3 regions of the Streptococcus sp. 9.1 genome follow, and region 2 is predicted to be linked to each of the others. Evidence: predicted binding sites of a transcription regulator. Region 2 holds the regulator's gene; each other region holds the start of a gene.

Region 1 (10,714 bases), on a different contig from region 2:
GGTGGTGTCTAGAAAGGACCTCTCATGCAAGAACGTTTAATTGGTGGGGGTGTGGCAGCAGCCATTTTCCTCCCATTGCTCTTTATCGGCGGTCTTCCTTTCCAACTTTTAGTTGGGGCTATGGCCATGGTTGCGGTGTCTGAGATGCTTCGCATGAAGCACTTGGAGATTTTCTCTATCGAGGGTATTTTATCAATGGTGGCAGCCTTTATCTTGGCTGTGCCGATTGATCGGTATTTTATCAGTCTTCCAACAAATGCTAGTGTGACAGGTTTCGCTGTTATTTCATTTTTGATTCTAGCAGGGACTGTCCTTAATAGCGACCACTATTCTTTTGATGATGCAGCTTATCCAATCGCATCTGCCTTTTATGTTGGTTTTGGTTTACAAAATCTCATTGCAGCACGTTTGGATAGTTGGGAAAAGGTTCTCTTTGCCCTTTTTATTGTTTGGGCAACGGATATTGGGGCTTACCTCTTTGGTCGTCAATTTGGTCAGAATAAATTATTGCCAAAAGTATCACCAAATAAGACTATTGAAGGTAGTGTCGGTGGTATCTTATCAGCAATCATTGTGGCTCTTATCTTTGGGTTGATTAACCACGGAGTTTATGCCCCTCATAACTTCTTCTGGTTGCTTATCTGTACGATTCTCTTTAGTATTTTTGGTCAATTTGGTGATTTGGTTGAATCAGCTATTAAACGTCACTTTGGCGTTAAAGACTCAGGCAATCTCATTCCTGGGCATGGTGGTATTTTGGACCGTTGTGACAGCTGGATTTTCGTTTTCCCAATCATGCACTTCCTAGGACTTTTTTAAGAGTGGGGGTGTCTAGATGAAAGCTATTATTACCTTTTTACTGATTTTCTGTGTGATTGTCGTTTTCCATGAGTTTGGTCATTTCTTTTTCGCCAAACGTTCAGGAATTTTGGTTCGTGAATTTGCCATTGGTATGGGACCGAAAATTTTTGCACACACTGGTAAGGATGGTACCGTTTATACTATCCGTATCCTCCCTTTGGGTGGTTATGTCCGTATGGCTGGTTGGGGTGAAGATACAACTGAGATTAAAACAGGTAGTCCTGCTAGTCTAACGATTGGATTAGATGGTAAGGTAAGACGTATCAACCTTTCGGATCGTCAGGTTGACCAGACGGCTTTACCTATGAACGTCACTGCCTATGATTTGGAAGATAAGTTAACCATTACAGGTCTAGTCCTAGATGAGACCAAGACCTATGAGGTTGACCATGATGCCACTATCGTTGAGGAGGATGGTACAGAACTTCGTATCGCTCCTAAGGATGTCCAATATCAAAATGCTAGCATTTGGGGACGCTTAATTACCAACTTTGCTGGACCTATGAATAACTTCATTCTTGGGGTGCTTGTCTTTATTATCTTAGCCTTTGTTCAAGGTGGTGTTCAAGACACATCAACCAACCGTATTCAGGTGGCTGATGGTGGTGCTGCTCAGGTAGCAGGCTTGAAAAATGGTGATGCCATCGAGGCCATCAATAAGGACAAGGTTACTGATTGGGACAGCTTGAAGGAAGCATTGACAGAGAATACTCAAAAAATCTCCAAAGGTGACAGCCTTTCTGTGACGGTTAAGAGAAGTAACGGTCAGGAAGAAACTGTCTCTGTTAAACCTAAGGAGAGTCAAGGTAGCTACTTTTTGGGTGTTTCTCCTGCCTTAAAAACAGGTCTAAAAGATAAGATTTTTGGTGGTTTTCAAATGGCTTGGGAAGGGGCCTTCAAAATTCTCGTGGCACTCAAGGGGCTTATCACCAACTTTAGTTTGAATAAACTTGGTGGACCAGTTGCCATGTTCCAAATGTCTGCCCAGGCTTCAGAAAGTGGCTTGATTTCCATTCTTAACCTTATGGGGATGCTCTCAATTAACTTGGGAATTTTCAATCTTATCCCAATTCCAGCCCTTGACGGTGGAAAAATTGTTATGAATATTATTGAAGCCATTCGTCGTAAACCACTTAATCAAGAAATTGAAAGCTATATTACACTTGCAGGTGTTGCTATCATGGTTGTTCTTATGATTGCAGTCACTTGGAATGATATTATGCGTGCTTTCTTTTAATTAGAAACAAAGAAACGAAAGGAAGTCTAAGGGACTTGACCCAAGGGCCAGCCTCCTTAGTATGTAAATGATGAAACAAAGTAAAATGTTGATTCCAACACTTCGTGAAATGCCAAGTGATGCTCAAGTTATCAGTCATGCCCTTATGGTACGTGCGGGTTACGTGCGTCAGGTTTCTGCTGGTATTTATGCTTATATGCCATTGGCAAATCGTGCTATCGAGAAATTCAAAACCATCATGCGTGAGGAGTTTGAAAAAATCGGTGCGGTTGAAATGTTGGCGCCAGCGCTTTTGACAGCAGATTTGTGGCGTGAGTCAGGCCGTTATGAAACTTACGGTGAAGACCTCTATAAATTGAAAAACCGTGATAAATCTGACTTTATCCTTGGTCCAACTCACGAAGAAACGTTTACAGCCTTGGTTCGTGATGCGGTTAAATCATACAAACAATTGCCACTTAACCTCTACCAAATCCAATCAAAATACCGTGATGAAAAACGTCCTCGTAACGGTCTTCTTCGTACACGTGAATTTATCATGAAGGATGCTTATAGTTTCCACCAAAACTATGAAGATTTGGATGTAACCTATGAAGACTACCGTAAAGCTTACGAGGCTATCTTTACACGTGCTGGCCTTGAATTTAAGGGAATCATCGGTGATGGTGGTGCCATGGGTGGTAAGGATTCTCAAGAATTTATGGCGGTCACTCCTGAGCGTACAGATCTCAACCGTTGGGTAGTTCTTGATAAGTCAATTGCTTCATTGGATGAGATTCCAGAAGATGTCATGGAAGAAATCAAGAAAGAATTGACATCATGGTTGGTATCTGGTGAAGATACAATTGCCTACTCTACAGAGTCAAGCTATGCAGCTAACCTTGAGATGGCAACAAACGCCTACACACCAGCGACTAAGGTTGTGACTCAAGAAGAAGTGGCTCGTGTTGAAACACCAGATTGCAAGTCAATTGATGAAGTTGCTGCTTTCTTGAATGTTCCAGAAGAACAAACCATCAAGACTTTACTTTTCATCGCTGATGATGAACCAGTAGTGGCTCTTCTCGTCGGTAATGATCAGGTTAACGATGTGAAGTTGAAAAACTACCTTGCTGCTGATTTCCTCGAACCAGCTACGGAAGATGAAGCACGTCAAGTCTTTGGCGCTAACTTCGGTTCTCTTGGTCCAGTTAACCTTCCTGAAAATGTTCGCATCGTTGCGGACCGTAAGGTTCAAGATGTGGCTAATGCGGTTGTTGGAGCTAACGAAGATGGTTACCACTTGACAGGAGTTAACCCAGAGCGTGACTTCAAGGCAGAATACGTGGATATTCGTGAAGTTAAAGAGGGTGAGATTTCTCCAGACGGTCAAGGTGTCCTTCAGTTTGCGCGTGGTATCGAGATTGGTCATATCTTTAAACTTGGGACACGTTACTCTGAAAGTATGGGTGCTAACGTTCTTGATGAAAATGGCCGTGCTGTTCCAATTATCATGGGATGTTACGGTATCGGTGTTAGCCGTATCTTGTCAGCTGTGATTGAACAACATGCACGTCTCTTTGTTAACAAGACACCAAAAGGTCAATACCGCTATGCATGGGGAATTAACTTCCCTAAAGAATTGGCTCCATATGATGTTCACTTGATCACAGTTAACACTAAGGATGAAGAAGCCAATGCTTTGACAGAACGTTTGGAAGCAGCTCTTATGGCTGAAGGTTATGATGTCTTGACAGATGATCGTAATGAGCGTGTCGGTTCTAAATTCTCTGATAGTGACCTCATTGGACTTCCAATCCGTGTGACAGTTGGTAAAAAAGCTAGCGAAGGTGTTGTCGAAGTTAAAATCAAGGCAACTGGTGATACTATTGAAGTTAATGCCGATAACTTGATTGAAACACTTGCTATCTTAACAACAGACCAAGATGCTTAAGATTAAAAAATCTTTTCTTGCTGGAGCAGGAAGAGATTTTTCTTTTGCAGTGATAGTGATAAATTGAGAGAAAAGAGAGTAAATTCCAATTTGACAGAATTATCTAAATAGTGTAAACTTAAGACTATCATAACTACGGAGGCATCACATGCTTAATAAAGCGACCCATTTGGGAAATCTTAAAGCTTTTTATTACTTTAGTTTCTTTAGATAGGACGTTTGTGTTTCAGGATACAAGCGTCAGTCAGTTTGTATCTATGAAGCTAAAGCATTTTGTGATGGATTAGCCGATTAGATGAATAGGTCTAACCGGTGACATAAGCTAGCCTATGCTAGTCAAGATGCAGAAAACCAGTTGGGCCTGTCCTAACTGGTTTTTTCATACCGTGGTCTATTTTTAGTTTTCTTTTGACCTTTAGATGTCTAAAAAATGGTGAATTCTAGCCGACTTTTTATAAGGTCAAAAGGTGATGGTCTTTGGACGACGGACTTTAGGATCTGATGAAGCGATGTAAGGTCTAATTTGCTTGCTTTTGACTCTATCGTCTCGGAAAAAAGATGAAAGAAAATTGGAAATAGATAGAATAAAAAATAGAGGTATACAAGATGAAGAAATTCTTGGTCAGTATGATGGCTGTTATTACAGCTGTCCTCTTGGTAGCATGTTCCAATGCTTCTAATAAAGATTTGGTTCACGTCGGTGTGCTCCAATATGTGGAACATCCTTCCTTGTCAGCGACACGTAAAGGGTTCATTGAAGAACTCAAAGAGGAAGGTTACGTCGACGGTAAGAACATCAAAATCGATTATCAGAATGCACAAGGAGATCAGTCTAACTTGCAGACAATTTCTCAGTCGCTTATTGAAGATAATGATGTCATGTTAGCTATCGCAACCCCAGCAGCCCAGTCTTTGAGTAGTTTGACAAAGGACAAGCCAATTCTCTTTACAGCTGTTACAGATCCAGTTTCAGCTAAATTGGTTAAGTCTATGGACAATGTTGGAGGAAATGTGACAGGGACAAGCGACATGTCACCAATCAACAAACAAGTCGAGTTGTTGAAAAAGGTCCTTCCAAACACTAAAAAAGTTGGGATTATGTACACGACCAGCGAGCGTAACTCAGAAGTTCAGGTTGAAGAAGCCAAGAAATACTTCAAGGAAGCTGGTATTGAAACGGTTATCAAAGGAATTTCATCAACCAATGATATCCAAGACACAGCCAAGAGCTTGATGAGTCAAACCGAAGTGATTTTCATCCCAACTGATAATACTATTGTTAGTGCTATTAATACCTTGGTAGATCTTTCTAAAGAGACTAAGGTTCCAGTTGTTGGTAGTGACGCTGGTAGTGTAGAAAAAGGTGTCCTATTCACTTATGGAACCAACTATGAAGCGCTTGGACGTCAAACAGGTAAGTTGGCAGGCCGTGTTCTCCGAGGTGAGAAGGTCAAGGATGTCGATGCCGAGTATCCTAAAACCCTAAATGTTGTGGTTAACCATGACATGGCTAAAGAACTTGGTATTGATGTTTCTAGCATTAGTGACGAGGAATCTAAAGCATCAACACAAGATGACAAACCAATTGCTAAAAAAGATAAGGGTGTCATTAAGCTTAAGGTCAATAAGTCTTCTAAAAAAGGATTTTCAAATGTGGTGCTAACAGCCATTTCTCAGGGGCTTCTCTGGGCTATTATGGCAATTGGGGTCTTCATTACCTTCCGTATTTTGGACCTTGCTGATTTGACAGCTGAGGGGGCCTTCCCTCTTGGTGCTGCTACGACAACTATCATGATTATCCGTGGGATCAACCCAATCTTTGCGACTCTAGGTGGTTTTGTAGCTGGTATGCTTGCTGGAGCTGTGTCTGGCTTTATGCATACGAAAATGAAGATACCAGCACTCTTAACGGGGATTATTACCTTAACAGGGCTCTATTCAGTTAACCTTTTGGTTCTTGGCAGTGCCAATGTCTCTCTTTCAGGCCACAACACGCTGGTGACTATGGTGATGGATCTTGGTCTATCTAAGCTGAATGGTGTGATTCTATTAGGACTGATTTTTGTTAGTCTGGTAGTACTTATGTTGGTTGTTCTCCTTAATACACAGGTTGGACTTGCTCTTCGTGCAACAGGTGATAACCTTGCCATGGGTGAAGCTAATGGTATCAAGGTTGACCGTATGAAGATTCTTGGCTACATGATTTCCAATGGTTTGATTGCCCTATCAGGTGCCCTCCTAGCTCAAAACAATGGCTATGCGGATATGAATATGGGTACTGGTACAATCGTAAATGGCTTGGCTGCAATCATCTTGGCTGAGGTTATCGTCAAGTATCTACCACTTGGCAAACGCCTCTGGTCAATTGTCGTAGGAGCTGTTCTCTACCGTTTGGTCTTGGTTATTATCCTTGCCATGAACGTTGATGCTCAAATGTTGAAATTGGCTTCAGCCATCTTGCTTGCTATCATCCTTTATGTGCCAGAAGTACGACAAAAACTGAAAATCAGACCTAACAAATCCTTGACTCCAGGAGGTGACAAGTAATGGCTTTACTTAGTTTACAACAGATTCATAAAACCTTTGAAAAAGGCACGGTCAATGAAAATCACGTCCTTCGTGGTTTGGATCTCGACATTGAACAGGGAGATTTTATCTCTGTTATTGGGGGAAATGGTGCTGGTAAATCAACCTTGATGAATTCAATTGCTGGTGTTCTTAGCATTGATGAGGGGGATATCTTGTTGGAGGGGCAATCTATTAAGAAAGCATCTGTAGATGAGCGCTCTAAAGACATTAGCCGTGTTTTCCAAGATCCTCGAATGGGGACAGCGACAAACCTTTCTATCGAAGAAAATATGGCGATTGCCTATCGTCGTGGTAAGAAACGTAGCTTTTTTAAAAAGTCTATCACTGAAAGCGAACGTCAAGTCTTCAAGGAAGCCTTGGTAGATCTTGGTCTTGGTCTTGAGAATCGTATGAAGACTGATGCTAATTTCTTGTCAGGTGGACAACGTCAGGCCTTGACACTTGCTATGGCAACCTTGGTGCGTCCCAAAATCTTGCTTTTGGATGAACATACAGCAGCCCTAGATCCTAAGACAAGTGATATGGTCATGAATTTGACACGTAAGATCGTTGAAGAACAAGAATTGACAACCCTTATGATTACCCATAATATGGAACATGCTATCGAATATGGGAACCGTCTGGTCATGCTCTATCATGGAAAAATCGTCGTCGATGTGCGAGGTGAAGAAAAGAAAAATCTCACTGTTGCAGAACTTATGGACCTCTTCCACAAAAATAGTGGACAAGTCCTCAATGATGATGCCTTGGTGCTCGGTTAACAAACAAAAAAAGAAACTATCCAAAGTTCAGATTTTGGGTAGTTTTTTCTTGACTATTTTTGACCAAGTGCTAAAATAAATATATAGATTAGCACTCGTGGTTTATGAGTGCTAAAAATAACGTTTCACACGTTACTAATAACAAATAACATTTGGAGGTAATTGGTATGGCATTGAAACCATTGGGTGATCGTATCGTTGTCCGTTTTGAAGAAACAGAAGAAAAAACAGCTAGTGGCTTTGTATTGGCAGGAGCTAGTCATGAAGCTACAAAGACTGCTGAGGTTTTGGCAGTAGGTGAAGGAATCCGTACTCTTACTGGTGAATTGATTGCACCTAGTGTTGCAGCAGGCGATAAAGTTCTTGTTGAAAATGGTGCAGGTGTCAATGTTAAAGACGGAGATGATTCCGTTTCAATTATCCGTGAAGCAGATATTTTAGCAGTCCTAGCTTAGGTCTATGCTAATCAGATATAAAGTAAGATAAAGAAGGAGTAACTATGGCAAAAGATATTAAATTTTCATCAGATGCACGCGCAGCAATGGTCCGTGGTGTTGATACTTTGGCTGATACAGTTAAGGTAACGCTTGGTCCTAAAGGTCGTAACGTGGTTTTGGAAAAAGCTTTTGGCTCACCTCTTATCACTAATGATGGTGTGACAATTGCTAAAGAAATCGAACTCGAAGATCACTTTGAAAATATGGGTGCCAAGCTCGTCAGCGAAGTGGCTTCAAAAACTAATGATATTGCTGGTGACGGAACAACTACAGCCACTGTTTTGACACAAGCTATTGTTCGTGAGGGACTAAAAAATGTAACGGCTGGTGCTAATCCAATCGGTATCCGTCGTGGGATTGAAGCAGCTGTAGCTACAGCTGTGGAAGAGCTTAAAGCCATTGCACAACCAGTTGCTAACAAAGAAGCTATTGCCCAAGTCGCAGCGGTTTCATCACGTTCTGAAAAAGTTGGTGAATACATTTCAGAAGCTATGGAACGTGTGGGTAATGACGGTGTTATCACTATTGAAGAGTCACGTGGTATGGAGACTGAACTCGAAGTGGTTGAAGGTATGCAGTTTGACCGTGGTTATCTTTCTCAGTACATGGTTACTGATAATGAAAAGATGGTCGCTGACCTTGATAATCCATTTATCCTTGTGACTGACAAGAAAATTTCAAATATCCAAGATGTCCTTCCACTCTTGGAAGAAGTGCTTAAGACAAGTCGTCCACTCTTGATTATTGCTGATGATGTGGATGGTGAAGCTCTTCCTACACTTGTTCTTAACAAGATTCGTGGAACTTTCAATGTCGTTGCTGTTAAGGCACCTGGCTTTGGTGACCGTCGTAAAGCGATGTTGGAAGACATTGCCGTATTGACAGGAGCAACTGTCATTACTGAAGATCTTGGTCTTGAACTTAAGGATGCAACTATGGCAGCACTTGGTCAAGCTTCGAAAGTAACTGTGGATAAAGATAGCACAGTTATCGTTGAAGGTGCAGGAAGCACAGAAGCGATTGCTAACCGTGTTAACCTCATCAAGTCTCAATTGGAAACAACAACATCTGAATTTGACCGTGAAAAACTTCAAGAACGTTTGGCTAAATTGTCAGGTGGGGTTGCAGTTGTTAAGGTTGGTGCGGCCACTGAAACAGCCCTTAAAGAAATGAAACTCCGTATCGAAGATGCCCTTAACGCTACTCGTGCCGCTGTTGAAGAAGGTATCGTAGCAGGTGGGGGTACAGCCCTAGTTAACGTCATTGCTAAGGTTGCTGAACTTGATCTTGAAGGTGACGACGCTACAGGACGTAACATTGTCCTCCGTGCCTTGGAAGAACCAGTTCGTCAAATTGCTTATAACGCTGGTTATGAAGGTTCAGTTATCATCGATAAATTGAAGAACAGCCCAGTTGGTACAGGCTTTAACGCTGCTAACGGTGAATGGGTAGATATGGTCGAAGCAGGAATCATTGATCCAGTTAAGGTCACACGTTCTGCTCTCCAAAATGCCGCTTCTGTAGCTAGTCTTATCTTGACAACTGAAGCAGTCGTTGCCAATAAACCTGAACCAGAAACTCCAGCAGCACCAGCTATGGATCCAGGAATGATGGGTTACTAAGAGTTTAAAAAAGCAAAAGAAAAACCTAGGAAAAGTCGAGAAACTTTTTCTGGGTTTTCTTTTTATTATTTATTGTTAATCAGTGAAAAGGGTTAAACATGTCAGAACTTCCTTGTTTACCTGACATCTGCATCATCATTTGTTGCTGTCTAATGCGCTCTGCTTCCTTATTCGTATTGATAGAAACAGCAAGAAGGATGATCCAACCGATGAATGTCCAGCCTAGAAGAAAGGATAGGATAAAGATTGGCCATTTTTTATCTGTTTTATTTAGAAGAGCTGGTAATATAAGAAGTACAACCAAGGGGAAATTAATGATGACGGAGAGAAGAGCCGTGATCAATCCGGCACTAAGATTATCACTGGCAATTCCTAAGAGTATCATTCCAAGAGCCCAGAGGATAGCTGGGATGGAAGCGACGGCTAACATGATGAGGTTTGTTTGGGTTTTCTTGTCTTGTTTCTTCCAAGTTTCATTTAGATTTTTGCTTGCTTGTTGGAAAGTTTCACCAGTTTGATTCGCAAATTGGTTAACAGTCTGACTGGCAGTTTCTACAACAGGTTTAACTTGTTCCTGGAAGGTCTTTGATTGATTTTCTTGAGCTAGGTTAGTTGCTTGGAAAGTCTCTTCTTCATCTACCATAGAGTTAGTGAGTGGCTCTTCAGCAACATCATAGCTGTCAACATCTTTTTCGGCAGTTTCTACAACCTCTGTTGATGGTGCAGATTCTACTGGTTCAACAACCTTTGAATCTTGCTTAGTTTCTACAGTCTCTTTTTGTGAGACAGTTTCTGTTACTTCGACAGTTTGTTTGGGAGTTTCTCGGACAAACTCGCCTTTCTGAGCTGCTTCAGCCATTTCTTGAATACTTGGATTACGACCATTAACTGCTTGGAAAAAATCGATCCAATCTTGTTGCTTCATGTGTATAACCTCCAGAGATCTTGATTATAAAAATGTTGACAATTACAATTATATCAATAGTGTAAGGGGACCGCAATGGGAGTCTTTACTTTATTTCCTTATAATCTTCTTTACACTGAAGATGGGAAAGAGAAAGAAATAGGTTAGGATATAGACCACTAGAGGATATATCAGTGGATTATAGTCCCAGGCTCCTTGCCAATCTAGGTGTAAGAGTCTAACACTAGCGCGTGTTAGGCCTGCGCTCCAACCTTTAAGGCCAAATGGTCTTAGGATTAAACTGAGTGGT
Region 2 (10,714 bases):
ATAGGCATGAACACCTGCATCTGTACGACCCGCTCCATGAACGGTGACAGGTGTTCCGCTATTTAACCGTAAGAGAGTCTTTTCAAGTTCTTCTTGAATAGAACGTGCATTTGGTTGTCTTTGAAAACCTGAGAAAAGTGTACCATCATAGGAAATTGTCGCTTTGTATCTAACCATAAGATTATCATATCAGATTTTTTCAAGGATAAGAAGTAGGTCGATTAGCAACTGACCCCATACAATTTTCGAAATAAAGAAAAAGACGCCTTCAACGTCCTTCCTTTATAAATCTTCTAAGGCATCCTTTACTTTATTGAAGAAACCTTTTTTCTGTGGTGCGATTTTTTCATCACCACTTGCTTTGGCAAATGCAAGGAGAGCTTCTTTTTGAGCATCGTTTAGCTTCGTAGGAGTTACAATCTTAACTGTAACGTGTTGGTCTCCTTGTGAACCTCCACGAAGACGTGGAGCCCCCTTTCCTTTTAGACGGAAAGTTTTGCCTGTTTGAGTCCCTGCTGGAATGGTCATCTCAACATTTCCGTGAACTGTTGGTACTTCGACAGTATCACCAAGAGCAGCTTGGACAAAGGAAATGTTAAGTGTATAGTAAATTGTTGATCCATCACGAGTAAACTTATCGCTTGGATTAACATTGATGATTACAAAGAGGTCTCCATAAGGACCACCATTGAAACCAGCTTCACCTTGACCTGCAAGACGGATTTGTTGACCTGTTTCAACACCTGCTGGAATCTTGACAGATACTTTGTGGCTTTGTTTTTCATGTCCTGTTCCGTGACAAGTTTGACATGGCTCTTTAATTTCTTGACCTGTTCCATGACAGACATCACAGGTTACTTGACGACGCATCATACCAAGTGGTGTTTGCGTATCGACATTGATAACCCCTTGACCATGACAGCGACCACAAGTTACAGGGCTTGTGCCAGGTTTTGCACCAGATCCCGAACATGTCTTACATGTTGCTTCACGATTGTAGTGAACTTCTTTTTCGGCACCAAAAATCGCCTCTTCGAAGCTTAGGTTGACACGGTACTGAAGATCATCACCTTGACGTGGAGCATTCGGGTTACGAGTAGCACCACCACCAAAGAAGCTAGAGAAGATATCCTCAAAGCCACCAAAGCCTGCACCACCATCGAAGCCACCAAAGCCTCCTTGACCACCAAAACCATTCGCACCATCTGGTCCGTATTGGTCATAGGCTGCACGTTTTTGGTCATCACTTAAAGTTTCGTAGGCCTCTTGAACCTCTTTATATTTTTCTTCCGCACCCGGTTCTTTATTAATGTCTGGGTGGTATTTCTTAGACATCTTACGATAGGCACGTTTAATTTCATCTTGAGAGGCATCCTTAGATACCCCAAGACGATCGTAATATTCGGTATTGTTCATAATTTTAGATACAAAGGGCATCTAATGGAGAAAGCCAAAGTAATAGTTTTGAAGATGAACACCTAGTCCCTTGAAACCAACTATCTTTTTGGCTTAATCCCTAGCCCGTGTTCAACGACGAACACTCTTTGTTCCTTTCTATTTTATATTTGTTACGATACGAAGTAAAACTATATCTTATATTCACTTCACTTATTTTAGCGAAAAACAGAGGCTGGTTTGCAACCTCTGGATTTCTTTTTATCATTTACTAGCTAAGCTCAACACCTTACCGAACTGAGCACACCCTAACCTCTTGGTGAAAAAGAAAAATCTTCCTATTTTTACTGTGAGGTTTTAATGGACTTTACATCTTACTTTTCAGTAAACTCTCCGTCTACAACATCGTCGCCTGAGTTATCTGCTGTTTGTGCACCTTCTGCTCCTGCTTGAGCTTGTTGTGCTGCTGCAGCTTGTTCGTAAAGTTTAACTGCAAGAGCTTGAGCTTTTTCGTTAAGAGCTTCCAATTTAGCCTTCATGTCATCAAGATTGCCTGATTCTTGAGCTTTCTTAAGTTCATCAAGAGCTGATTGAGCAGCATCACGTTCTGTGTCGAAGCCTTTACCTTCTGTTTCTTTGATTGTTTTTTCAGTCGCAAAGATAGCTTGGTCAACTTCGTTACGAAGATCTACTTCTTCTTTACGTTTTGCATCTGCTTCAGCATTTGCTTCAGCATCTTTCATCATCTTTTCAATTTCTTCGTCTGTCAAACCAGAGTTAGATTGGATGACAATTGTTTGTTCTTTTTGAGTTCCAAGGTCTTTAGCTTTAACAGATACGATACCGTTCTTATCAATATCGAAAGTAACTTCGATTTGTGGAATACCACGAGGTGCAGCTGGGATATCAGTCAATTGGAAGCGTCCAAGAGTCTTGTTATCTGCTGCCATTGGGCGTTCCCCTTGAAGAACGTGGATATCAACGGCTGGTTGGTTGTCTGCTGCAGTTGAGAAGACTTGTGATTTAGATGTTGGAATAGTAGTGTTGCGGTCAATAAGTTTTGTGAACACTCCACCCATTGTTTCGATACCAAGTGACAATGGAGTTACGTCAAGAAGGACAACGTCTTTGACATCACCAGTAATAACACCACCTTGGATAGCAGCACCCATGGCAACTACTTCATCAGGGTTAACTGATTTGTTTGGTTCTTTACCAGTTTCAGCTTTAACAGCTTCTACAACGGCAGGGATACGAGTTGAACCACCGACAAGGATAACTTCGTCAATATCTGACAAGCTCAAACCTGCATCTGAAAGGGCTTGACGAACTGGAGTTTTCGTACGTTCTACAAGGTCACGAGTCAAATCATCGAATTTCGCACGAGTCAATGTCATTTCCAAGTGAAGAGGTCCAGCCTCACCAGCAGTGATGAATGGCAAGCTGATTTGTGTTGAAGTAACACCAGAAAGGTCTTTCTTAGCTTTTTCAGCTGCATCTTTCAAGCGTTGAAGAGCCATCTTGTCTGTTGACAAGTCGATTCCATTTTCTTTCTTGAATTCTTCAACCATGTGGTCGATGATTTTTTGGTCAAAGTCATCACCACCGAGTTTGTTATCCCCTGCAGTTGCCAACACGTCAAAGACACCGTCACCAAGTTCAAGGATAGATACGTCGAATGTACCACCACCAAGGTCGAATACCAAGATTTTTTCTTCTTTATCAGTCTTATCCAAACCGTAAGCAAGAGCTGCTGCTGTTGGTTCGTTGACGATACGTTCTACTTCAAGACCAGCGATTTTACCAGCGTCTTTTGTTGCTTGACGTTGTGCATCGTTGAAGTAAGCAGGAACTGTGATAACTGCTTTAGTTACTTTTTCACCAAGATAATCTTCAGCATAACCTTTCAAGTATTGAAGAATCATAGCTGAAATCTCTTGTGGTGTGTATTCTTTACCGTTTGCAGAAACTTTTTCAGAAGTACCCATCTTAGATTTGATAGAGATGATTGTATCTGGGTTTGTTACTGCTTGACGTTTTGCAGCGTCACCAACGATGATTTCACCGTTTTTGAATGACACAACAGATGGAGTTGTGCGGTTACCTTCTGGGTTTGCGATAATTTTTGATTCAGTTCCTTCAAGAACTGCTACTGCTGAGTTTGTTGTACCTAAGTCAATACCAATGATTTTAGACATATGTTTTTCCCCTTTTTACTTTAATTTCTATTTTGCTTTTTTTATCTTTCATTCATAGTTTTCTGTCATTTCGGACAAGTTTTCAATTATGTTACGACACAAGAAGTCGAAATCGATTTTATTTTGACGACGAGTTAGTAAGGAGGCTAGGCAATCGCTATGGCGCTTGCCGTTTTCTGACGAGTTGCTTCAGCAACCGTCAGAATTGCCTAGTTGAACACGCCCTAAGCTCTGGGTAAAAAAGATAGATTTCCTTGTGTTCATCGAACACTTCGTCAATCTCCTATTTTTACTGTGAGCTTTTACGGACTTTGTATCCTAGTTGTATACAACTACCATGGCTGGGCGTAAGACGCGTTCGTGGAGTTTATATCCTTTTTGGAAAACTTGTGCAATCGTGTCTGCTGGATGTTCATCATCTGCAGGCATTGTTTGAATTGCCATGTGGAAGTTATGATCGAAATCACCATCAGCTGGAATTTCTTCAATTCCTTCCTCTTTAAGAGCATGCACTAAACTTTCTTGCACCATTTCCAAACCTTTTTTGACATCATCAGTCAAGCCCTCAACGGCAAGAGCACGTTCAAGGTTATCAAGTGATGGCAAAATCGCTTTTGCCAAATCTTGGCTACGATACTTTTGCAATTGTTGACGTTCTTCATTTGCACGTCGCTGAATGTTTTGCATTTCTGCATGGGCACGAAGGTATTTGTTTTCAAATTCTTCGGCACGCGCTTGGGCTTCTTCAAGTTCAGAAGGTTCGCTTACTTCCTCTACAACTTCTTCAGTTGTCTCCGTAGCTTCCTCTTCTTTCACGTCTTCTTTTTTAATATCTTCAGTCAAGGCATACACCTCTTTCTATACTTTTTAAATGTTATATTTTAGCTAACTTCATAATGGTTACTATTGAGGTAACGGTAATAATCCGTCAACTTCATAACCAAAACTCTACTAATAACATTGACCAAACTAACCATGCGACGATAATCCATTTCAACTGGACCAATCACATGCATGAGTGCCATCCCACGATAAGGAATTAGGAATTTATGACTCATAACTGTGACATTTTCAAGCGCTTCTTCAGTTGATTCTGCAACCGAAATCTTGGTCACTTCATCATCGGAGATAGCTGATCGAAGCTCAAGTGCCACATGTTGTGGATTGTCCAAAAATTGATAGGTTTTTAAGTCGGCATAAGTCAGTGATGCAACCTTACCTTCGATGAAAATCAATTCCTTAAAAAGTTGTGAAAAGATATAATCAAACAAATCTAGAACATTATCTGTTATCTTGAAATACTTTTGCACAATCTGAGGAATCTCAGTTCTCAATCGGTAATGGATCTCTAAGACAGTGTTTCCTAAAAAACGTTCTTGAACAAGCTTATGAAGAATTTCCAAATCACTAGACAAGAAATTTTTTGGAATAGCAAATTGAACTGTCACAGGCTTAGATTCATCTAGAGTAAGAACCGCTAAAGCGTCGTGATTGGATAGATGAACAATGTCAAATCCAGTCAGACGTTGTCGTGTCGGTTCCACATCTTGAATCACTGCTGTACATCCTGTCATTTCTGCCAGCAGCTTCGCCGCTGCATCCAAGATATCTTCAAGTTTAAAGGCTTCAAAATCAAAGGCCTTGACCACTTGATAAACATCTTGTTCATCAATCGTATCAAGATTCAAAGAATTAGCGACGAAATACTGGAAACCTGCTCGGCTTGGCATACGCCCACTAGAAGTATGAGCTTTTTCAAGATAGCCCATTTTTTCAAGCTTGGCCATGTCATTACGAATGGTCGCTGAACTCGAATCAATTGATTCTTGTAATGCTTTAGAACCAACCGGTTCATGTGTACGAGTGAACATCTCAACTATCAAATTCAAAATAGTGTTTTGCCTTTGCGTAATCACGATGTCACCTCATTTCTATTTATTAGCACTCTAACACATCGACTGCTAACTTATGATTCTATTATACACCTAAACTTGAACATGTCAACCCAAAAAACCAAAAAATTAGCACTCTTATAATAAGAGTGCTAAAAATACATCTTAAGACCTAGAAAAGCAAAAAAAGAGCACCTCAGAGGCACTCTAATCTTATCAATCATATTTTGACAAATGATAGGTCTCAATAATAGATATGAGGTGTTTGGCATAATCTGGATCACTGCTAAAACCCGCAGCTTGTAGTTTTTCTGCCGCAACTTTATAACTAGTCGTTCCTGCTACCTCTTTATAGGTCGACTCGCCCCATGTTCCTTGGCGAAGTTCTTCTAAATAAGTCATCATAGAACTTGACCAATCCTTAAAAACTGCAAAATCCACCTTTTGGTATTGCCATTTCCCTTTACTGTAGATACTATCCTTTAAACGAATACGTTCTTGACCTGGCTGAGCAGGGAGACTGTAGATGTTATGATATTTAACAGATAAAAGACTGCTACCATAATTTGACTCATATGCAGCTTGACTAAGGAGAATAGACGCAGGTACACCATAGTTTTTAGACATCTTTTGAGCTGTTGGAGCTAAGGTCTCAATAAATTCTTGCTGTGTGTAAGCAACCTTTACCGCACGAGCATTATCATCTGTAGAGGCATGAAGAATCAAAGGTAAGAGAATACCTAAAGCAAAAACAACAACTAAGGTAATGAAGGCTTTTAGTTTAAAACGTCGTCTCACTTAGCTTTCTCCTTTAATAATGCCAAATATTCCTCCAAAGTAAGATTATGTTCAGTCATATACTCTGCCGACTCTTTACCAACATAGCGGAAATGCCAATCCTCGTAGCCTACACCCGTTGACGATGTTTTACCATCTGGAAAACGAAGAACAAAGCCATATTTCGGCGCCAACTCTTTGACTTTAGCTACTGTATCTGGATCTGCTTCATTTAAGCTATCTACAGTACTCATATCAATCGCAAGACCTGTTTGGTGTTCACTCGCTCCTGGTGGTTGTGAATAGGTTTGAACCTTTTTCTCCGCCTGAGACTCCGTCAAACTTGGGTCAGCAGCCATTTCCTGCTGAACATAACTGTTATAAAGTTCTGTCTGATAAGCAACACTACGATAACCTGATATCAAGTGATAACTTGGATCAATTTCTTGAGCAGCCGCTAAAAACTCCTTAACGTTCTTAGCAATTCTTGCATCTACAGAAACACCATCAACGTCAGCAATCTCAGGGTTAAGTTCTTTAGACTTATTATCTCGATTTACCAAAAGCAATTGCCAGTCTTTAGGCGATACATCAGGTAGTCCCTTTGTATCCTTGCTTTGAGTCGCATCGGTAGCTTGTTTACTACTTTTTGTTACTGACGATCCATTGGTTTGTTGGACTGTACGGCTGACACCAAATACTGAATAAAGTCCTGCTGCAACTAAAAGAACTGCAATCAAGACACTGCTGATAACCAAAAACCAGTTGGTTTGCTTTTTCGCCTGACGGCGACTTGGATAGTTATTTTTTACCATTTTCTTTTTCTATTATCTCTCGCCCAACCTGACGATAGGTCATATCGCCAAGCGCTTCTAATGTAAATTTACCATTTTCATAAGCAACAACAGTGACCGAACCGTTGTCCAATGAAGGATGCTCGACAGAAGGATCAATTAACCAAGCAAAGGTTGCAATGGTCATACCGTGACTAACGACAATAGCATTACCGCCACCAGACTTCTCAAGATTTTCTGCAATAGCTGTGAACCCCTCTAAAATACGTTTTCTGAGCACTTCCCAAGGCTCTGCCCAACCAGCCGTATCCACATCAAGGATACCTTGTGCAAGCTCAGGATAAGTTACCTCATGCAAATCCTTACCTTGAAAAGCATCTGTTCTCGGTAGCACACCGTAGAAAAGTTCACCGTCATAGCCACCATCTAAACTACCAAAACACCACTCACGAATACGTTTGTCACGTTTATAAGGAATAGTTTCTAAACCCGTCTCACGTAAAATGATATCCATAGTTTGAATCGTTCGACCTGAATCACTAGAATATGCAGCCTTGAAAGGGATACCTGCTGCTTTCAGACCTACCCCCAATTCACGAATACCTTCTTCACCGAACGGGGTCAAAGGGCTATCAGACCAACCTTGTGCACGACCAATGGTGTTAAACATCGTTTTGCCGTGTCTCGCAATATACAACTTAACCTTACTCATAGCACCCCTTCTTTCCGTCATTTTTTGAATTCATTATAGCACAAATCCCCTCGACTATCTAGCCAACGAGACCATCAGAAAATGCCTTACCAATTGGCAAAGCATTTATCATCCGCTTAGTTTTTAAAGCTGTGAACAGGAGCTGGGATTTGACCACCACGCGCAATGAAATCAGCCGATGAAGCCTTGTTTACTTTCATTACTGGTGCATAACCAAGAAGACCTCCAAGTTCCAACATGTCACCTTCCTTACCATAAGGAATGATACGAACAGCTGTTGTTTTCTGGTTAATGACACCGATAGCTGCTTCGTCAGCAATCATGGCCGCGATTGTTGTATCTGGCGTATCAGCAGGAATAGCAATCATGTCTAGACCAACAGAACAGATAGCTGTCATGGCTTCCAATTTTTCAAGGTTGATATGACCAGATTGAACCGCAGCAATCATACCTTCATCTTCAGAAACTGGAATAAAGGCACCTGACAAACCACCAACTTGGTTACATGCCATAATACCACCTTTTTTAACTTGGTCGTTAAGAAGGGCTAGAGCTGCAGTAGTACCATGCGTACCAACAACTTCAAGACCCATCGCTTCAAGTACACGGGCTACTGAATCACCAACTGCTGGTGTTGGCGCAAGAGACAAATCTACAATACCAAACTCGACACCAAGACGTTCGCTGGCCATTTGACCAACTAACTGACCAACACGTGTGATTTTGAAGGCGGTCTTCTTAACTGTTTCAGCTAGAACATCGAAACTTTCGCCTGGAACTTTCTCAACTGCACGTTGCACAACACCAGGACCTGAAACCCCAACATTGATTACAACATCAGCCTCACCAACACCATGGAAGGCACCCGCCATAAATGGATTATCTTCAACCGCATTAGCAAAGACCACCAATTTACCTGGGCCCATTGGATCTGCCTCAGAAGCCTCTTTGATGATACGTCCCATGTCACGTACTGCTGTCATGTTAATACCAGTCTTTGTTGAACCAATGTTGACAGATGAGCAGACAAAATCAGTCTCTGCAAGCGCACGTGGAATAGAATTAATAAGAATCTCATCACCTTTTTGATAGCCCTTTTGAACGAGTGCAGAGAAACCACCAATAAAGTTAACGCCGATTTCCTTAGCTGCTCGGTCTAATGCCTTCGCAAAAGGTACATAGTCTGTTGCATCTGTTGCCGCACCGATGATTGAGATCGGAGTAACAGACACACGTTTATTAACAATCGGAATACCAAGTTCAGCTGCAATTTCGTCACCAACAGCTACCAAATTCTTAGCCTTAGATACAATCTTGTTATAGACTTTTTCCGCCGCCTTATCGATATCTGAATCGATACAGTCTAGGAGTGAAATCCCCATGGTAATGGTACGAACATCAAAGTTCTGCTCCTCAATCATGGCAATGGTTTCTGTGACCTGTTTAATATCCATTTTAAGCTACTCCTATCTTACAAGTTGTGCATAGCATCAAAAATTGCTGAACTTTGGATGTTGATTTTAACGTTCAATGACTCACCAAAGGCTTCCAATTCAGCACGTAGGTGTGTAAAATCTTGTTTGTCTTCCGATGATACAACCGCCATCATGGTAAAGAATTCATCAAGAACTGTTTGAGAAATATCATCAATATTCAAGCCAAGTTCTGCCACCTTAGTCGCAACACCCGCAACAATACCTGCTTTGTCCTTACCTACAACTGTAATAATCGCTTTCATGAGAAGCCTCCATCATTTTATTTTGTATAATTTTAGCATATTTTGATTAAAAATGCTATTTTTTATGAAATTTGCATCTTTTTTCTCGAAAAAAACGAATATTTCCGAGAAATTTAACCAATATCGTTTATGAAAACATCCTCTCTTTGGCCTAACTACTTGTGGATAAACTTGTTCACAACCTAAATAATTTCCTTCTTTTAAAACCTTGAAAAATCAATATTCAACACAGTTAACAGACTTATCCACACCTGTGGATAAGTCTGTGGGTAACTTGTCGATAAACAAAAAATACCGCCAAATTTAGGCGATATCTTAGCTTTATTTCCATTTTAAATTAACATGGGCATTCATTTCTTTATAGGCAGTATCGATACGTTCTTTAGTCTCTTCATCTAGTTTATTTCTATATTTACCACCTTTAATGAAATCCTCTAAAATATAAGTTTGGTAAGTATACAAAGGATACCCCTCTGGCGAAGTTGTTCCTTTAGGCGTACGGTTAACCCAAGTCGGATGTGCTTGAGCCGTCTTAATCGTGGTTTGACCATTCTTTTTCTCAAGGGTCACATCCATTAAGACACCTCTCTCTGTCCACTCTGCACTATCCACACCATCCATAGTCTCTATGCGCTGGTTAGAGATAAAATTCCCCATTGAGTAAATAATAAGTTTTTGCTGCCCATCCTTTTTAACCACCTCTGAAGGCTCAACCACATGAGGATGACCTCCAAAGATAATATCGGCACCCCAATCAATCATCTTATGATAGAGTTTAACCTGTTCATCTGTCGGTTCCAAACGATACTCAACACCCATCTGAGGCATGATAACCGTGATATCTGCTTCTTTTTCTGCACGCTGAATCTCAGCTTTCATACGCTTTTCATCCAAATTCGATAAGTGGTCTGTAACCTCTTTATCCGTTAAGTTCGACTCTAGACCATTGTAACCATAAGCATAGGAAAGTATTGCAACCTTGATACCATTAACATTCTTGATGAGGAGTGGCGCCTTGTCACGCACCGGCTTTTCATAAACACCAACAGGATCAATTCCTACTTTTTTAAAAGCATCAGCTGTTGTAAAAGCTCCCTCTAAACCAGAATCCAAGATATGATTATGAGCCAAATCCATAACATCATAGCCAGCATCCTTAATAGCTGCGGTCACTGATTGAGGAGCATTAAACAGAGGATAGCCTGACA
Region 3 (10,714 bases), on a different contig from region 2:
GAAATTAAGGAGGTAAGTTGATGAAACTTGCATTATTAGGGACAGGAATGATTGTGACAGAGGTTCTTCCTGTGTTAACAACTATTGAGGGCATCGAGCTTGAAGCTATCTTATCGACACCACGATCGCTCGATAAGGCAGAAGCCCTAGCTAAACAATATGGCTTATCTCAGGCGACTAGTGATTATGAGTTAATTTTGTCTAATCCAGAAGTTGATACGATTTATGTCGGAACGCCCAATCATACCCACTATGACTATGCTAAGAAAGCACTTTTGGCCGGAAAGTATGTTATCTGTGAGAAACCCTTCACCCTTCATTTAGAAGAGTTTGAAGAGCTAGCTAAGCTTGCTCAAGAAAAAAAGCTTCTCTTGATGGAGGCTATTACCAATCAATATCTGGCTAATTTTACAGCGATTAAGGAAGCCTTGTCTGATATTGGGGATATTAAGATTGTGAATATCAATTATTCCCAATATTCATCACGTTACGATGCCTTCAAACATGGGGAAATTGCTCCTGTCTTCAACTCTGAAATGGGTGGGGGAGCACTTAGAGATCTTAATATCTATAATATTCACCTTCTTGTTGGCCTTTTTGGTAAGCCTAATCGTGTGGAATATCTACCTAATGTGGAGCGAGGAGTGGATACGTCAGGAATTCTAGTTTTGGACTATGGTAACTTTAAGGCTGTTGCCATTGGAGCTAAAGACTGTAGTGCGGAGATTCGTTCAACTATTCAAGGGGATAAGGGAGCTATTACTATTTTTGGTGCAACCAACACTCTTCCTGAAATTGGAGTCACTCTTAATGGTCAGAAAGAGAGAGTTGTCAATCTTAATAGTCCACAACATCGTATGCATGATGAATTTGTGGCTTTTGAAAAGATGGTGGCGACCAAGGATTTTGACAGTGTTGCCAAGCAGTTGGAACATAGTCGTCAGGTTATGGAAGTTCTGGATCAAGCTTCGAAAGCTTTGTAACATACAAAAAAACAAGCAGTGGTATTAGCCATTGCTTGTTTTGTCTTATACAGTTGTTGGGAATGAGATCTCAATCAATTTGTCAGTGTGTACTGTTCTAAGTTTGTCCATCAAAACGATATCTTTGTCGATTTTTCGTTTGAGGAAGAATTCACGGATAACTTCTAATTCATTGTCTTTAACAGCACGGTGTTTATTTGAAATCAAGAGTTCATAATGCTTAGGTGCTTGTGTAAAGACAACATCAGTATTCCCAGCAGAGTAGGTCTCTACGAGAAAGGCATCCGTGTTGTCAAGTTGGTTTTGAACAAGTTCTTGGTGTGTACGGGTCGTATTAATGAGTTTCATAGTTTCCTCCTAGGATTTGCCAGTTGTTGTGTTAGTTTCTTTCCATTGTTCGATTCCCCATTTATGACTGCCACGTTTAAGTTTAGCAATGGCTTCGTCAATTGGAAACCAGGCCAGGTTATTGAAATCTTCGAGAGGTTTGCCAATTTTTGAAAAATCTACAACTTCATAAATATAGGCTGGATTGTAATAGTAAGTGTCACGGTGGCTTGAATAGAAGTATTCATCAGCCTGGCCATAGTACTGGCCTAAAGTGGCTGTAAACCCAAGTTCTTCAATTAACTCGCGTTCTAATGCGCTATAGTGATCCTCGCCTGCTTCGATCTCTCCACCTGGGAGAAACCAAGCTCCGTTAGGAGCCTGGACTAAAATAATCTTTGTCTTTTCTTGGTTAGGAATCACAGCATAAACACCGTAACGTGTTTGATAATGAGCTCCCTCAACCTTGTCACCAAATGTTGGATTCATGAGTTGCTCCTTACGTTTATTTGCCTATATTATACTAAAATTTTGCTCATTTTCCTATTGATTTAGGCAGAATTAGGGATAAATTTGAAAATAGGAAATGAAAAGATAAAGAAACCAAGCCATTGCGACTTGGTTTCTTTATTTAATCAGTTTCTTTTGCTGTCTCAGCTTTCTGAGCAGTTTTTTCGGCTTTTTTAGCAGACTTAATGGTGATGTGGCCTTTTGAAGTCATGACTGCCTTGAGATCTTTTTCGTTTGGATTTTCAAGGTAGAAGTCAGTAATAGCGTCTTCAATATGATCTTGGATGGTACGACGTAGTGGTCGAGCACCCATCTTAGGATCGTAACCAAGGTCAACCAATTTTTCCTTAACTTTCTCAGTTACACTGAGGTGGATACCGTTATTAGCCAAGCGTTGGTTGACATTATCAAGCATGAGGTCCACGATAGTGAGGAGATTTTCCTTGCTAAGGGCAGAGAATTCGATAATACCGTCAAAACGGTTCATGAATTCAGGGCTGAAGAAATCTCCAAGCTGGTTAAGCACAGAATTGGTACGATTTTCACGGGCAGCTCCAAAGCCAACGCTAGCTTCTACTTTACCTGTACCAGCATTTGAAGTCATGATGATGATGGTATCCTTGAAACTTACAGTTCGCCCTTGACCATCAGTCAAGCGACCGTCGTCAAGAACTTGGAGGAACATGTGAAGAACGTCTGGGTGAGCTTTTTCAACCTCATCTAGAAGAATGAGTGAATAAGGATTACGGCGGACTTTTTCAGTTAACTGACCAGCTTCGTCGTAACCGACATATCCTGGAGGGGCACCGACTAATTTGGCAACGGCGTGTTTTTCCATGTATTCTGACATGTCGAAACGAATCATACTGTCAGCTGAACCAAAGAGTTCAATCGCCAATTGTTTAGAGAGTTCAGTTTTACCGACTCCTGTAGGACCTACGAAGAGGAAGCTACCAATTGGGCGATTTGGTGCACCCAATCCAACACGATTACGACGGATGGCTTTGGCAATCTTATCAACTGCGGCATCTTGTCCGATAACATGTGATTTAAGATCATCAGCAAGACTAAGAAGTTGTGATTGTTCTTTTTCTTTCAAATCACCGACAGGAATATTGGTTTTTTGTTCCACAATGGCTTCGATATGTTTTTCTGTGATGACAGGCATATCTTGGTCTTTGATGGTTTGTTTTTGCATTTCCTTGTATTTGGCAATTTGATCACGGAAATAGGCAGCTTTTTCAAAGTCTTCGTCACGAGTAGCTTGAGCCTTGAGGTTTTCAGCCTCAATCAAACGTTTGTCGATATCTTTAGGATCAACAAAGTTGAGGGTCAAGTTCATCTTAGAACCTGCTTCATCGAGAAGGTCGATGGCCTTGTCTGGCAAGAAACGGTCTTGAATGTAGCGGTTGGACAATTCTGCAGCTGCAGTAATCGCTTCGTCCGTATATTTGACGTGGTGGTAGTCTTGATATTTAGGCTGAATCCCACGCAAAATAGTGATGGTTTCCTCAACCGTTGGTTCGTCAACCTTAACTGGTTGCATACGACGCTCTAGGGCAGCATCTTTTTCGATGATGCGGTATTCGTTGAGTGTTGTTGCTCCGACCAGTTGAAGTTCTCCACGAGCAAGGGCAGGTTTTAGGATGTTTCCAGCATCCATATTGCCATCACCAGCATTACCAGCTCCCACAATTTCATGGATTTCATCAATAAATAGGATAACATCCTGACGTTGACGAATTTCTTCCATGAGTTTTTGCATGCGTTCTTCAAATTGGCCACGGATACCAGTCCCTTGAACCAGACTGACCACATCAAGACGGATGACTTGTTTGCCTTGGAGTTTTTGTGGCACGCTACCGTCTACAATTTTTTGAGCTAGTCCTTCAACGACAGCAGTCTTACCGACACCGGGTTCACCGATGAGGACGGGATTGTTCTTGGTACGGCGGTTAAGAATTTCGATGACACGAATGATTTCCTCGTCACGACCAATGACTGGATCGATGTCTCCACGACGAGCGATGTCAGTGATGTTAATGCCGAACTCTTCAAGAAGACCTTGTGGCTGTTGAGGAGCTTGTTGGCGTGGTCCTCCTGGGCGGCCTGGCCCTTGTGTATTGCCACCGTTTCCTCGGTTACCACCTTCTTGTGTTGGAGGTGTATTGGGAAGATCACCGTTAGAAGAACGGAAGTTATTTAGGTCGCTGAAGAAATCATCGAAGAAGTTGGAACCTCCAGTTTGATTGAATTGATTAAGGGGGTTCTCTGGGTCAGATTTCATGATTTTATAACAATTTTGACAGAGGTCAACTTGTTGCTGATTACCATTTACATTGGTATACAAATGAATACTAGCTTCATTAAGGTTACAGTTTTGACAGAGCATATCAGTACCTCTTTTCTATCTGAATTGGGAAAGACCTTTTTTGAAAATATTCTTGGTCAAAAAAGGTCAAATCTATGACTCCATTATAGCATGCGGGAGATAGATTGCAAGTAAAAAGCATCTAGAATTGGCACTCTCTTGGCAGGAGTGCTAATGTTGAATTTTAATTCAAAATCACTTGTTTATAATGTATAAATATTATATAATGTTTTTATATTATTCAGAACGAAAGAGAGATACCTATGACACAAGCTAAATCCTTTTTGAAAGAAATCGACTTTACCAAGCAAGAACTCGAGGAGTTAATTGATTTATCTATAAAATTTAAACAGTTAAAAAAGGAAAAAATTCCGCATAAATATTTAGATGGTTTAAATATTGCCTTGATTTTTGAAAAAACATCTACCAGAACTCGCTCAGCTTTTACAGTGGCCGGTCAGGACCTAGGTATGAATGTGACCTACCTTGGTGCTGGAGACATTCAGTTAGGTAAGAAGGAATCTGTAGTTGATACAGCCAAGGTTCTGGGATCTATGTTTGATGGAATCGAGTACCGTGGTTTTAAACAAGAAGATGTTGAAGATTTGGCCAAGTACTCAGGAGTTCCGGTCTGGAATGGTTTGACGGATACCTGGCATCCAACTCAAATGATTGCGGATTTCATGACTTTGAAGGAACACTTCGGTAGTTTGGAAGACTTGACCATCGCCTATATTGGAGATGGTAGAAATAATATGGCCAACTCACTTTTGGTCACTTCGGCTATTTTAGGCGTTAATGTCAAGATTATTGCCCCAGAGGTGCTGCAACCCGAAGATGAGATTGTAGCCTTAGCTCAGAAACATAATAATGGTGCCGACTTAACCATTACAGATGATATTTCAGAGGTCGAGGGAGTGGATATGCTTTATACGGATGTCTGGGTATCTATGGGTGAAGAGGTAGATTTTAAATCTCGTATTGATTTACTCTTGCCTTATCAAATTAATGCAGACCTACTAGCCAAGACAGAAAATCCAGATGTTATCGTTATGCATTGTCTCCCAGCCTTTCATGATCTCGATACCCAAATTGGGAAAGAAATCTATGACAAATATGGTTTGGCAGAGTTAGAAATCACAGATCAAGTCTTCCAAAAATACAGTGATATCATCTTCCAAGAAGCTGAGAATCGTATGCATTCTATCAAGGCCATTATGTACAATTCCTTGAAAAATATTTAAAATTCCCCCATTTTTCCCATAAGTGTGATAAAATAAGTAAGAAATACACAATTAATAGGAGAAATAACATGGAATCACATTTGGTGAGAATCATTAACCGTCTTGAAATGATGGCGGCTGATGGTGGTAATTTGAAACGTAATTTTGAACGTGAAGGAGTGGTTGTTGCCGAAGTATCATTTAGCAACGATCCTGAAAATGGTCCAGTTTTCACATTGCGTGACGTTGAAGCACGTGAATCTTATTCATTTGATAGCATCGACTTGATTTCAATGGAAATCTACGATTTGCTTTACTAATAAATCATTTGGGGACTTTACAAGGTTCCAAAAATTCAAAATGCCTGAAACTCGATAGTTTCAGGCATTTTTATCAGGATGAAAGCATCGGGTAATGCTTGTATGGGTTACCAAAATAGGCAGTATTTGAAATCATTGACAAACCTTTTGGGAAGATGTCATCTTAGGAGGACTTGAGGTGTCTTGCTTGAGAGATTTGATAGCGATGTCTATAACTTAGTTTTTATACTGAAATATCGCATTTATAAGAAAATACTTTATTTTTATACAGTCTTCTGATATAATATTGAAGAATATTAGTAAGGAGTATCTAGATGAATTTTTCATTTCTACCGCAGTTTTGGTCTTACTTTAACTATGGTGTCTTAGTAACAATTATGATTTCGGTCTGCGTGGTCTTCTTCGGAACCATCCTCGGGGTTTTGGTATCCTTGGCCAAGCGTTCTGGAATCAAACCTTTGGAATGGCTAGTAAGCCTTTATGTTTGGGTTTTCCGTGGGACTCCTATGGTTGTGCAGATTATGATTGCTTTTAACCTCATCCACATGAACCTTCCAACTGTGCAGTTTGGGATTTTAAACCTTGATTTGTCACGTATCGTTCCGGGTATTATCGTCCTTTCTTTGAACAGTGGTGCTTATATTTCTGAGAGCGTACGTGCAGGTATCGAGTCTATTCCTAAAGGTCAGATTGAAGCAGCCTACTCACTTGGTATCCGTCCATGGAATACCATGCGTTATGTGGTCTTGCCTCAAGCTATTAAAAATATCTTGCCTGCCTTAGGTAACGAGTTTGTCACTATTATCAAGGATAGTTCGCTCTTACAAACTATCGGGGTTATGGAATTGTGGAATGGTGCACAAACTGTTGCAACAACGACCTACTTGACTTTGACGCCGCTCTTGTTCGCAGCCTTCTATTATTTGATTGTAACAACAGCTATGACGGCACTCTTGAAACAAATGGAACAACGACTTGGGGAGGGACGTAAATAATGGCAGAAACAATTATTGAGATTAAAAATCTTCACAAGTATTTTGGTAAGAATGAAGTTCTCAAAGGGATTGATCTAGATATTAAAAAGGGTGAAGTAGTGGTTATCATTGGTCCTTCAGGATCAGGAAAATCAACCTTCCTACGCTCAATGAACTTGCTTGAGAAACCTACAAAAGGCGTTATTTCTTTTGAAGGTGTGGATATTACAGATAAGAATAACGATATTTTCAAAATGCGTGAAAAAATGGGAATGGTTTTCCAACAGTTTAACCTCTTCCCTAACATGACAGTTAAGGAAAATATCACCTTGTCACCGATTAAAACCAAGGGTGTTTCAAAAGCTGATGCAGACGCGAAAGCTATGGAACTTTTAGAAAAGGTTGGCTTGAAAGATAAGGCAGATGCCTACCCAACAAGTCTATCTGGTGGTCAGCAACAACGTATTGCAATCGCACGTGGTTTGGCTATGGATCCAGACGTTCTCTTGTTTGACGAACCAACATCAGCCCTTGATCCAGAAATGGTTGGTGAAGTTCTTGCAGTTATGCAGGACCTTGCTAAATCAGGGATGACAATGGCAATTGTTACCCACGAAATGGGCTTTGCTTATGAGGTGGCTGATCGTGTTATCTTTATGGATGGCGGTGTTATTGTCGAAGAAGGTACACCACAAGAGATTTTCGACAATACTAAGGAAGATCGTACTAAGGATTTCTTGAGTAAGGTTTTGTAAGATATTCATTAAGTATGTATACATTGTTTGTGAAGGCTGGAACTTTTCTGGCCTTTTCTTTTTGTGTTCTGCTTTTCTAGAATCATTCTTGTTTAGGATAATATTGCGGAAAAAATGGATAAATATGCTATAATGATGCCATATCAAAAATAATAAAGTAGGTCAAGAAATATGCTCATATATGATGCGGCCTTAAAAACGCCTTACCGGATTCTTGGCATTAACCTCCCTAAGGATAGTCTTTTGCACTTATCTAACCTAGGGCTGGCTGCCGGTGAAATGATTGAGGTGGTAACTAAGACCAAGAACAGTGCTATTATTATCGTAAAGGGGAGTCGCTTAGCCTTTGATGCTTCGATTCTAGATAAGATTGATTTGGCACCTGCGGAGGAAGATCAGGAAAAGATACCTCTTTCTGAATTACCAGTTGGACGTTCGGCTATCGTTACTGATATTTTTTCAGCAAATGAGACCAAACGGCGTCTTATGGATATGGGAATTACAAAGCGTACTCGGGTCTTATTGCGTAAGGTAGCTCCTTTGGGAGATCCTCTAGAAATTAGCTTGAGAGGGTATGAATTAACCCTACGCAAGTCGGAAGCGCAAATGATTAGTGTGGTCATGCTGGACGAGGGAGAGGAAAAATGACAGAAATTGCATTAATAGGTAATCCTAATAGTGGTAAAACCAGTTTATTCAACCTGATAACAGGGACCAATCAGCGTGTTGGTAACTGGCCGGGTGTTACTGTAGAACGAAAAAGTGGTCTGGTCAAAAAGAATAAGGATTTAGAAATCCAGGATTTACCAGGGATTTACTCAATGTCACCCTATAGCCCTGAAGAAAAGGTAGCTCGTGACTATTTGTTGAGCCAAAGGGCCGAAAGTATTCTAAATGTGGTTGATGCGACTAATTTGGAGCGTAACCTTTATCTGACAACGCAGTTGATTGAGACAGGTATTCCAGTCACTTTAGCACTTAACATGAGTGATGTTTTGGAGGCTCAGGGAAAACAGATAAATATTGATAAATTATCTTATCATCTAGGCGTCCCAGTAGTAGCTACTAGTGCTCTCAAACAAACTGGTGTCGATCAGGCAGTGAAGAAGGCAGCTCATACGACAACCTCTACAGTTGCTGACATTGCCTTTCCAATTTATGACGATAAGTTAGAAGCTGCCATCTCACAAATTTTGGAAGTCTTGGGAAATTCGGTGCCACAAAGGTCTGCGCGTTTTTATGCCATTAAACTCTTTGAACATGATGCTTTAGTTGAGGCTGAGCTAGACTTGTCCCCATTCCAACGAAAAGAAATCAAAGATATCATTCGTATCACTGAGGAAATTTTCACAGAAGATGCGGAGTCAATTGTCATTAATGAGCGTTATGCCTTTATTGAACGTGTTTGTCAGATGGCTCAAAGTCATACGGAAGATTTTGCCCTGACCTTGTCAGATAAGATTGATAGGATTGTTACCAACCGTATTTTGGCTTTACCAATTTTCGCAGCAGTTATGTATTTGGTTTATTTCTTATCTATCCAAACTGTTGGAACCATGTGGACAGACTGGGCTAACGATGTGCTTTTTGGTAAGTATGTTCCAGATTTGGTAACTTCTGGTCTTGACTTTCTTCAAGTTCAGGACTGGCTTAAGTCTTTGATTATTGATGGTATCGTCGCTGGGATTGGGACAGTACTAGGATTCCTTCCTCAAATTTTTGTGCTCTTTATCTGTTTGGGTGTGCTTGAGGACATTGGATATATGAGTCGTATTGCCTTTGTTATGGACCGTATTTTCCGACGTTTTGGGCTTTCTGGAAAATCCTTTATTCCCATGCTGATTTCGACAGGTTGCGGGGTTCCAGCGGTTATGTCTAGTCGAACTATTGAAAATGAAAGGGACCGTCGCATTACCATTATGACGGCAACCTTCATGCCTTGTTCGGCCAAGTTGGAAATAATTGCCTTGATTGCTGGAGCTTTCTTCCCTAGTAACTCATTAGTAGCACCAAGTACTTATTTTATTGGGATGGCTACCATTATCTTATCAGGTATTGCCCTCAAAAAGACGAGTTTTTTGGGTGGCCTAACCAGTCCGTTTATAATGGAATTGCCTGCTTACCATTGGCCTAAAGCCATGTCAGTTTTGCGCTATGCCTTTGGTAAGGCTATGAGTTTTGTCAAACGTGCGGGAACCATCATTTTCAGTTTAACGGTTCTTATCTGGTTTATGTCTAACTACAACTTTACGCTACATACGGTAGATACGGAAGCCAGCATTTTGGCGACTCTCGGTAGGAGTTTGTCTTGGATTTTTGATCCGCTTGGATTTGGAAATTGGAAGGCAACAGTTGCGGCTCTTACAGGCTTAGCTGCCAAGGAGACTGTTGTTGCCACCTTTGGTATTCTCTATCATAATAGCAGTGAAGCTGGTTTAGCTGAGGCTTTACGAGGAGATTATTCTTCCCTAGCAGCTTATTCCTTCTTAGTCTTTAATTTACTTTGTGCCCCATGTTTTGCAGCTATTGGAGCTATTAAGCGTGAAATGGCCAATCTTAAATGGACGGTTGGTGCTATCGGTTTTCAAACAGGCCTAGCTTATTGTGTGAGTTTAATTCTTTATCAGTTTGGCCAAGTTATCCTATACGGCAAGTCAATGACAATTTGGACTTTTGTTGCTTTCTTGCTGTTAGTGACCATGATTTATTTTGTGGTTCGTAAACCACGTCAGATTAAGGATCAAATCATTAGTTTGGATAATCTTCAAGAAGCCCATATTTAGGTTTAGGAGGAATTGTTATGTCAACGTTTATCATTGCCTTCATTATTTTTGCTTTGGCTGGCCTTGGCATCCGTCACTATATCAAAGGAAAAGGTTCTTGTGGCGATTGTGAGTGTTCTTGTCCGGTTAAGGAAGAAATGTATAAGGCTAATCGCTAATAATATATAGAAAAATGGTCTCTTAAATGAATAAGAGACCATTTTCTTACGATTGTAAGAAATGTATAAAGGTATGTAGGTTGGAAGTATGATACTATAAGATAGATAAATAATCTAAATTTTTAACAAAAAAGGGAGATGTATAAGGAATGGTTTTGAACAGAGAGATTGTCCTAATTCATGGGACCTGGTGTGATGGCAATGTTTGGGGAGAATTTGCGACAGGTCTACGTCAAATGGGATACAAGGTGCATACACCTAGCTTTCGTTACCATGACCTACCTTATCAAGAGTGCCTAGCTAAAGTTGG

What was found. The regulator HrcA, encoded in region 2, represses chaperone genes, less so after heat shock. The targets are predictions, from matches to a motif close to TTAGCACTCNNNNNNNNNGAGTGCTAA.
Region 1: the regulator HrcA is predicted to act here: its motif matches at 7,470-7,496, upstream of groES (co-chaperone GroES).
Region 3: the regulator HrcA is predicted to act here: its motif matches at 4,340-4,366, upstream of H7T93_RS01545 (ATP-dependent Clp protease ATP-binding subunit).

What each region holds. Positions count from the first base shown of each region.
Region 1 covers NZ_JACLQS010000002.1:65,833-76,546, forward strand. Annotated here, with positions in the region: gene H7T93_RS02490 (isoprenyl transferase) at 1-12, shown strand, start outside; gene H7T93_RS02495 (phosphatidate cytidylyltransferase) at 25-819, shown strand; gene H7T93_RS02500 (M50 family metallopeptidase) at 836-2,098, shown strand; gene H7T93_RS02505 (proline--tRNA ligase) at 2,169-4,031, shown strand; gene H7T93_RS02510 (ABC transporter substrate binding protein) at 4,638-6,578, shown strand; gene H7T93_RS02515 (ABC transporter ATP-binding protein) at 6,578-7,381, shown strand; gene groES (co-chaperone GroES) at 7,549-7,836, shown strand; gene groL (chaperonin GroEL) at 7,881-9,500, shown strand; gene H7T93_RS02530 (superinfection immunity protein) at 9,580-10,425, opposite strand; gene H7T93_RS02535 (DUF2752 domain-containing protein) at 10,516-10,714, opposite strand, start outside.
Region 2 covers NZ_JACLQS010000010.1:48,998-59,711, reverse strand. Annotated here, with positions in the region: gene truA (tRNA pseudouridine(38-40) synthase TruA) at 1-177, opposite strand, end outside; gene dnaJ (molecular chaperone DnaJ) at 283-1,416, opposite strand; gene dnaK (molecular chaperone DnaK) at 1,770-3,593, opposite strand; gene grpE (nucleotide exchange factor GrpE) at 3,912-4,436, opposite strand; gene hrcA (heat-inducible transcriptional repressor HrcA) at 4,475-5,509, opposite strand; gene H7T93_RS07595 (glycoside hydrolase family 73 protein) at 5,702-6,283, opposite strand; gene H7T93_RS07590 (M15 family metallopeptidase) at 6,280-7,077, opposite strand; gene H7T93_RS07585 (histidine phosphatase family protein) at 7,064-7,768, opposite strand; gene H7T93_RS07580 (PFL family protein) at 7,885-9,222, opposite strand; gene H7T93_RS07575 (ACT domain-containing protein) at 9,240-9,506, opposite strand; gene H7T93_RS07570 (CapA family protein) at 9,828-10,714, opposite strand, start outside.
Region 3 covers NZ_JACLQS010000001.1:322,564-333,277, reverse strand. Annotated here, with positions in the region: gene H7T93_RS01560 (Gfo/Idh/MocA family protein) at 21-983, shown strand; gene H7T93_RS01555 (DUF1827 family protein) at 1,029-1,331, opposite strand; gene H7T93_RS01550 (NUDIX hydrolase) at 1,341-1,799, opposite strand; gene H7T93_RS01545 (ATP-dependent Clp protease ATP-binding subunit) at 1,942-4,212, opposite strand; gene argF (ornithine carbamoyltransferase) at 4,455-5,435, shown strand; gene H7T93_RS01535 (DUF1797 family protein) at 5,504-5,734, shown strand; gene H7T93_RS01530 (amino acid ABC transporter permease) at 6,049-6,729, shown strand; gene H7T93_RS01525 (amino acid ABC transporter ATP-binding protein) at 6,729-7,463, shown strand; gene H7T93_RS01520 (ferrous iron transport protein A) at 7,635-8,111, shown strand; gene feoB (ferrous iron transport protein B) at 8,108-10,246, shown strand; gene H7T93_RS01510 (FeoB-associated Cys-rich membrane protein) at 10,264-10,404, shown strand; gene H7T93_RS01505 (alpha/beta fold hydrolase) at 10,554-10,714, shown strand, end outside.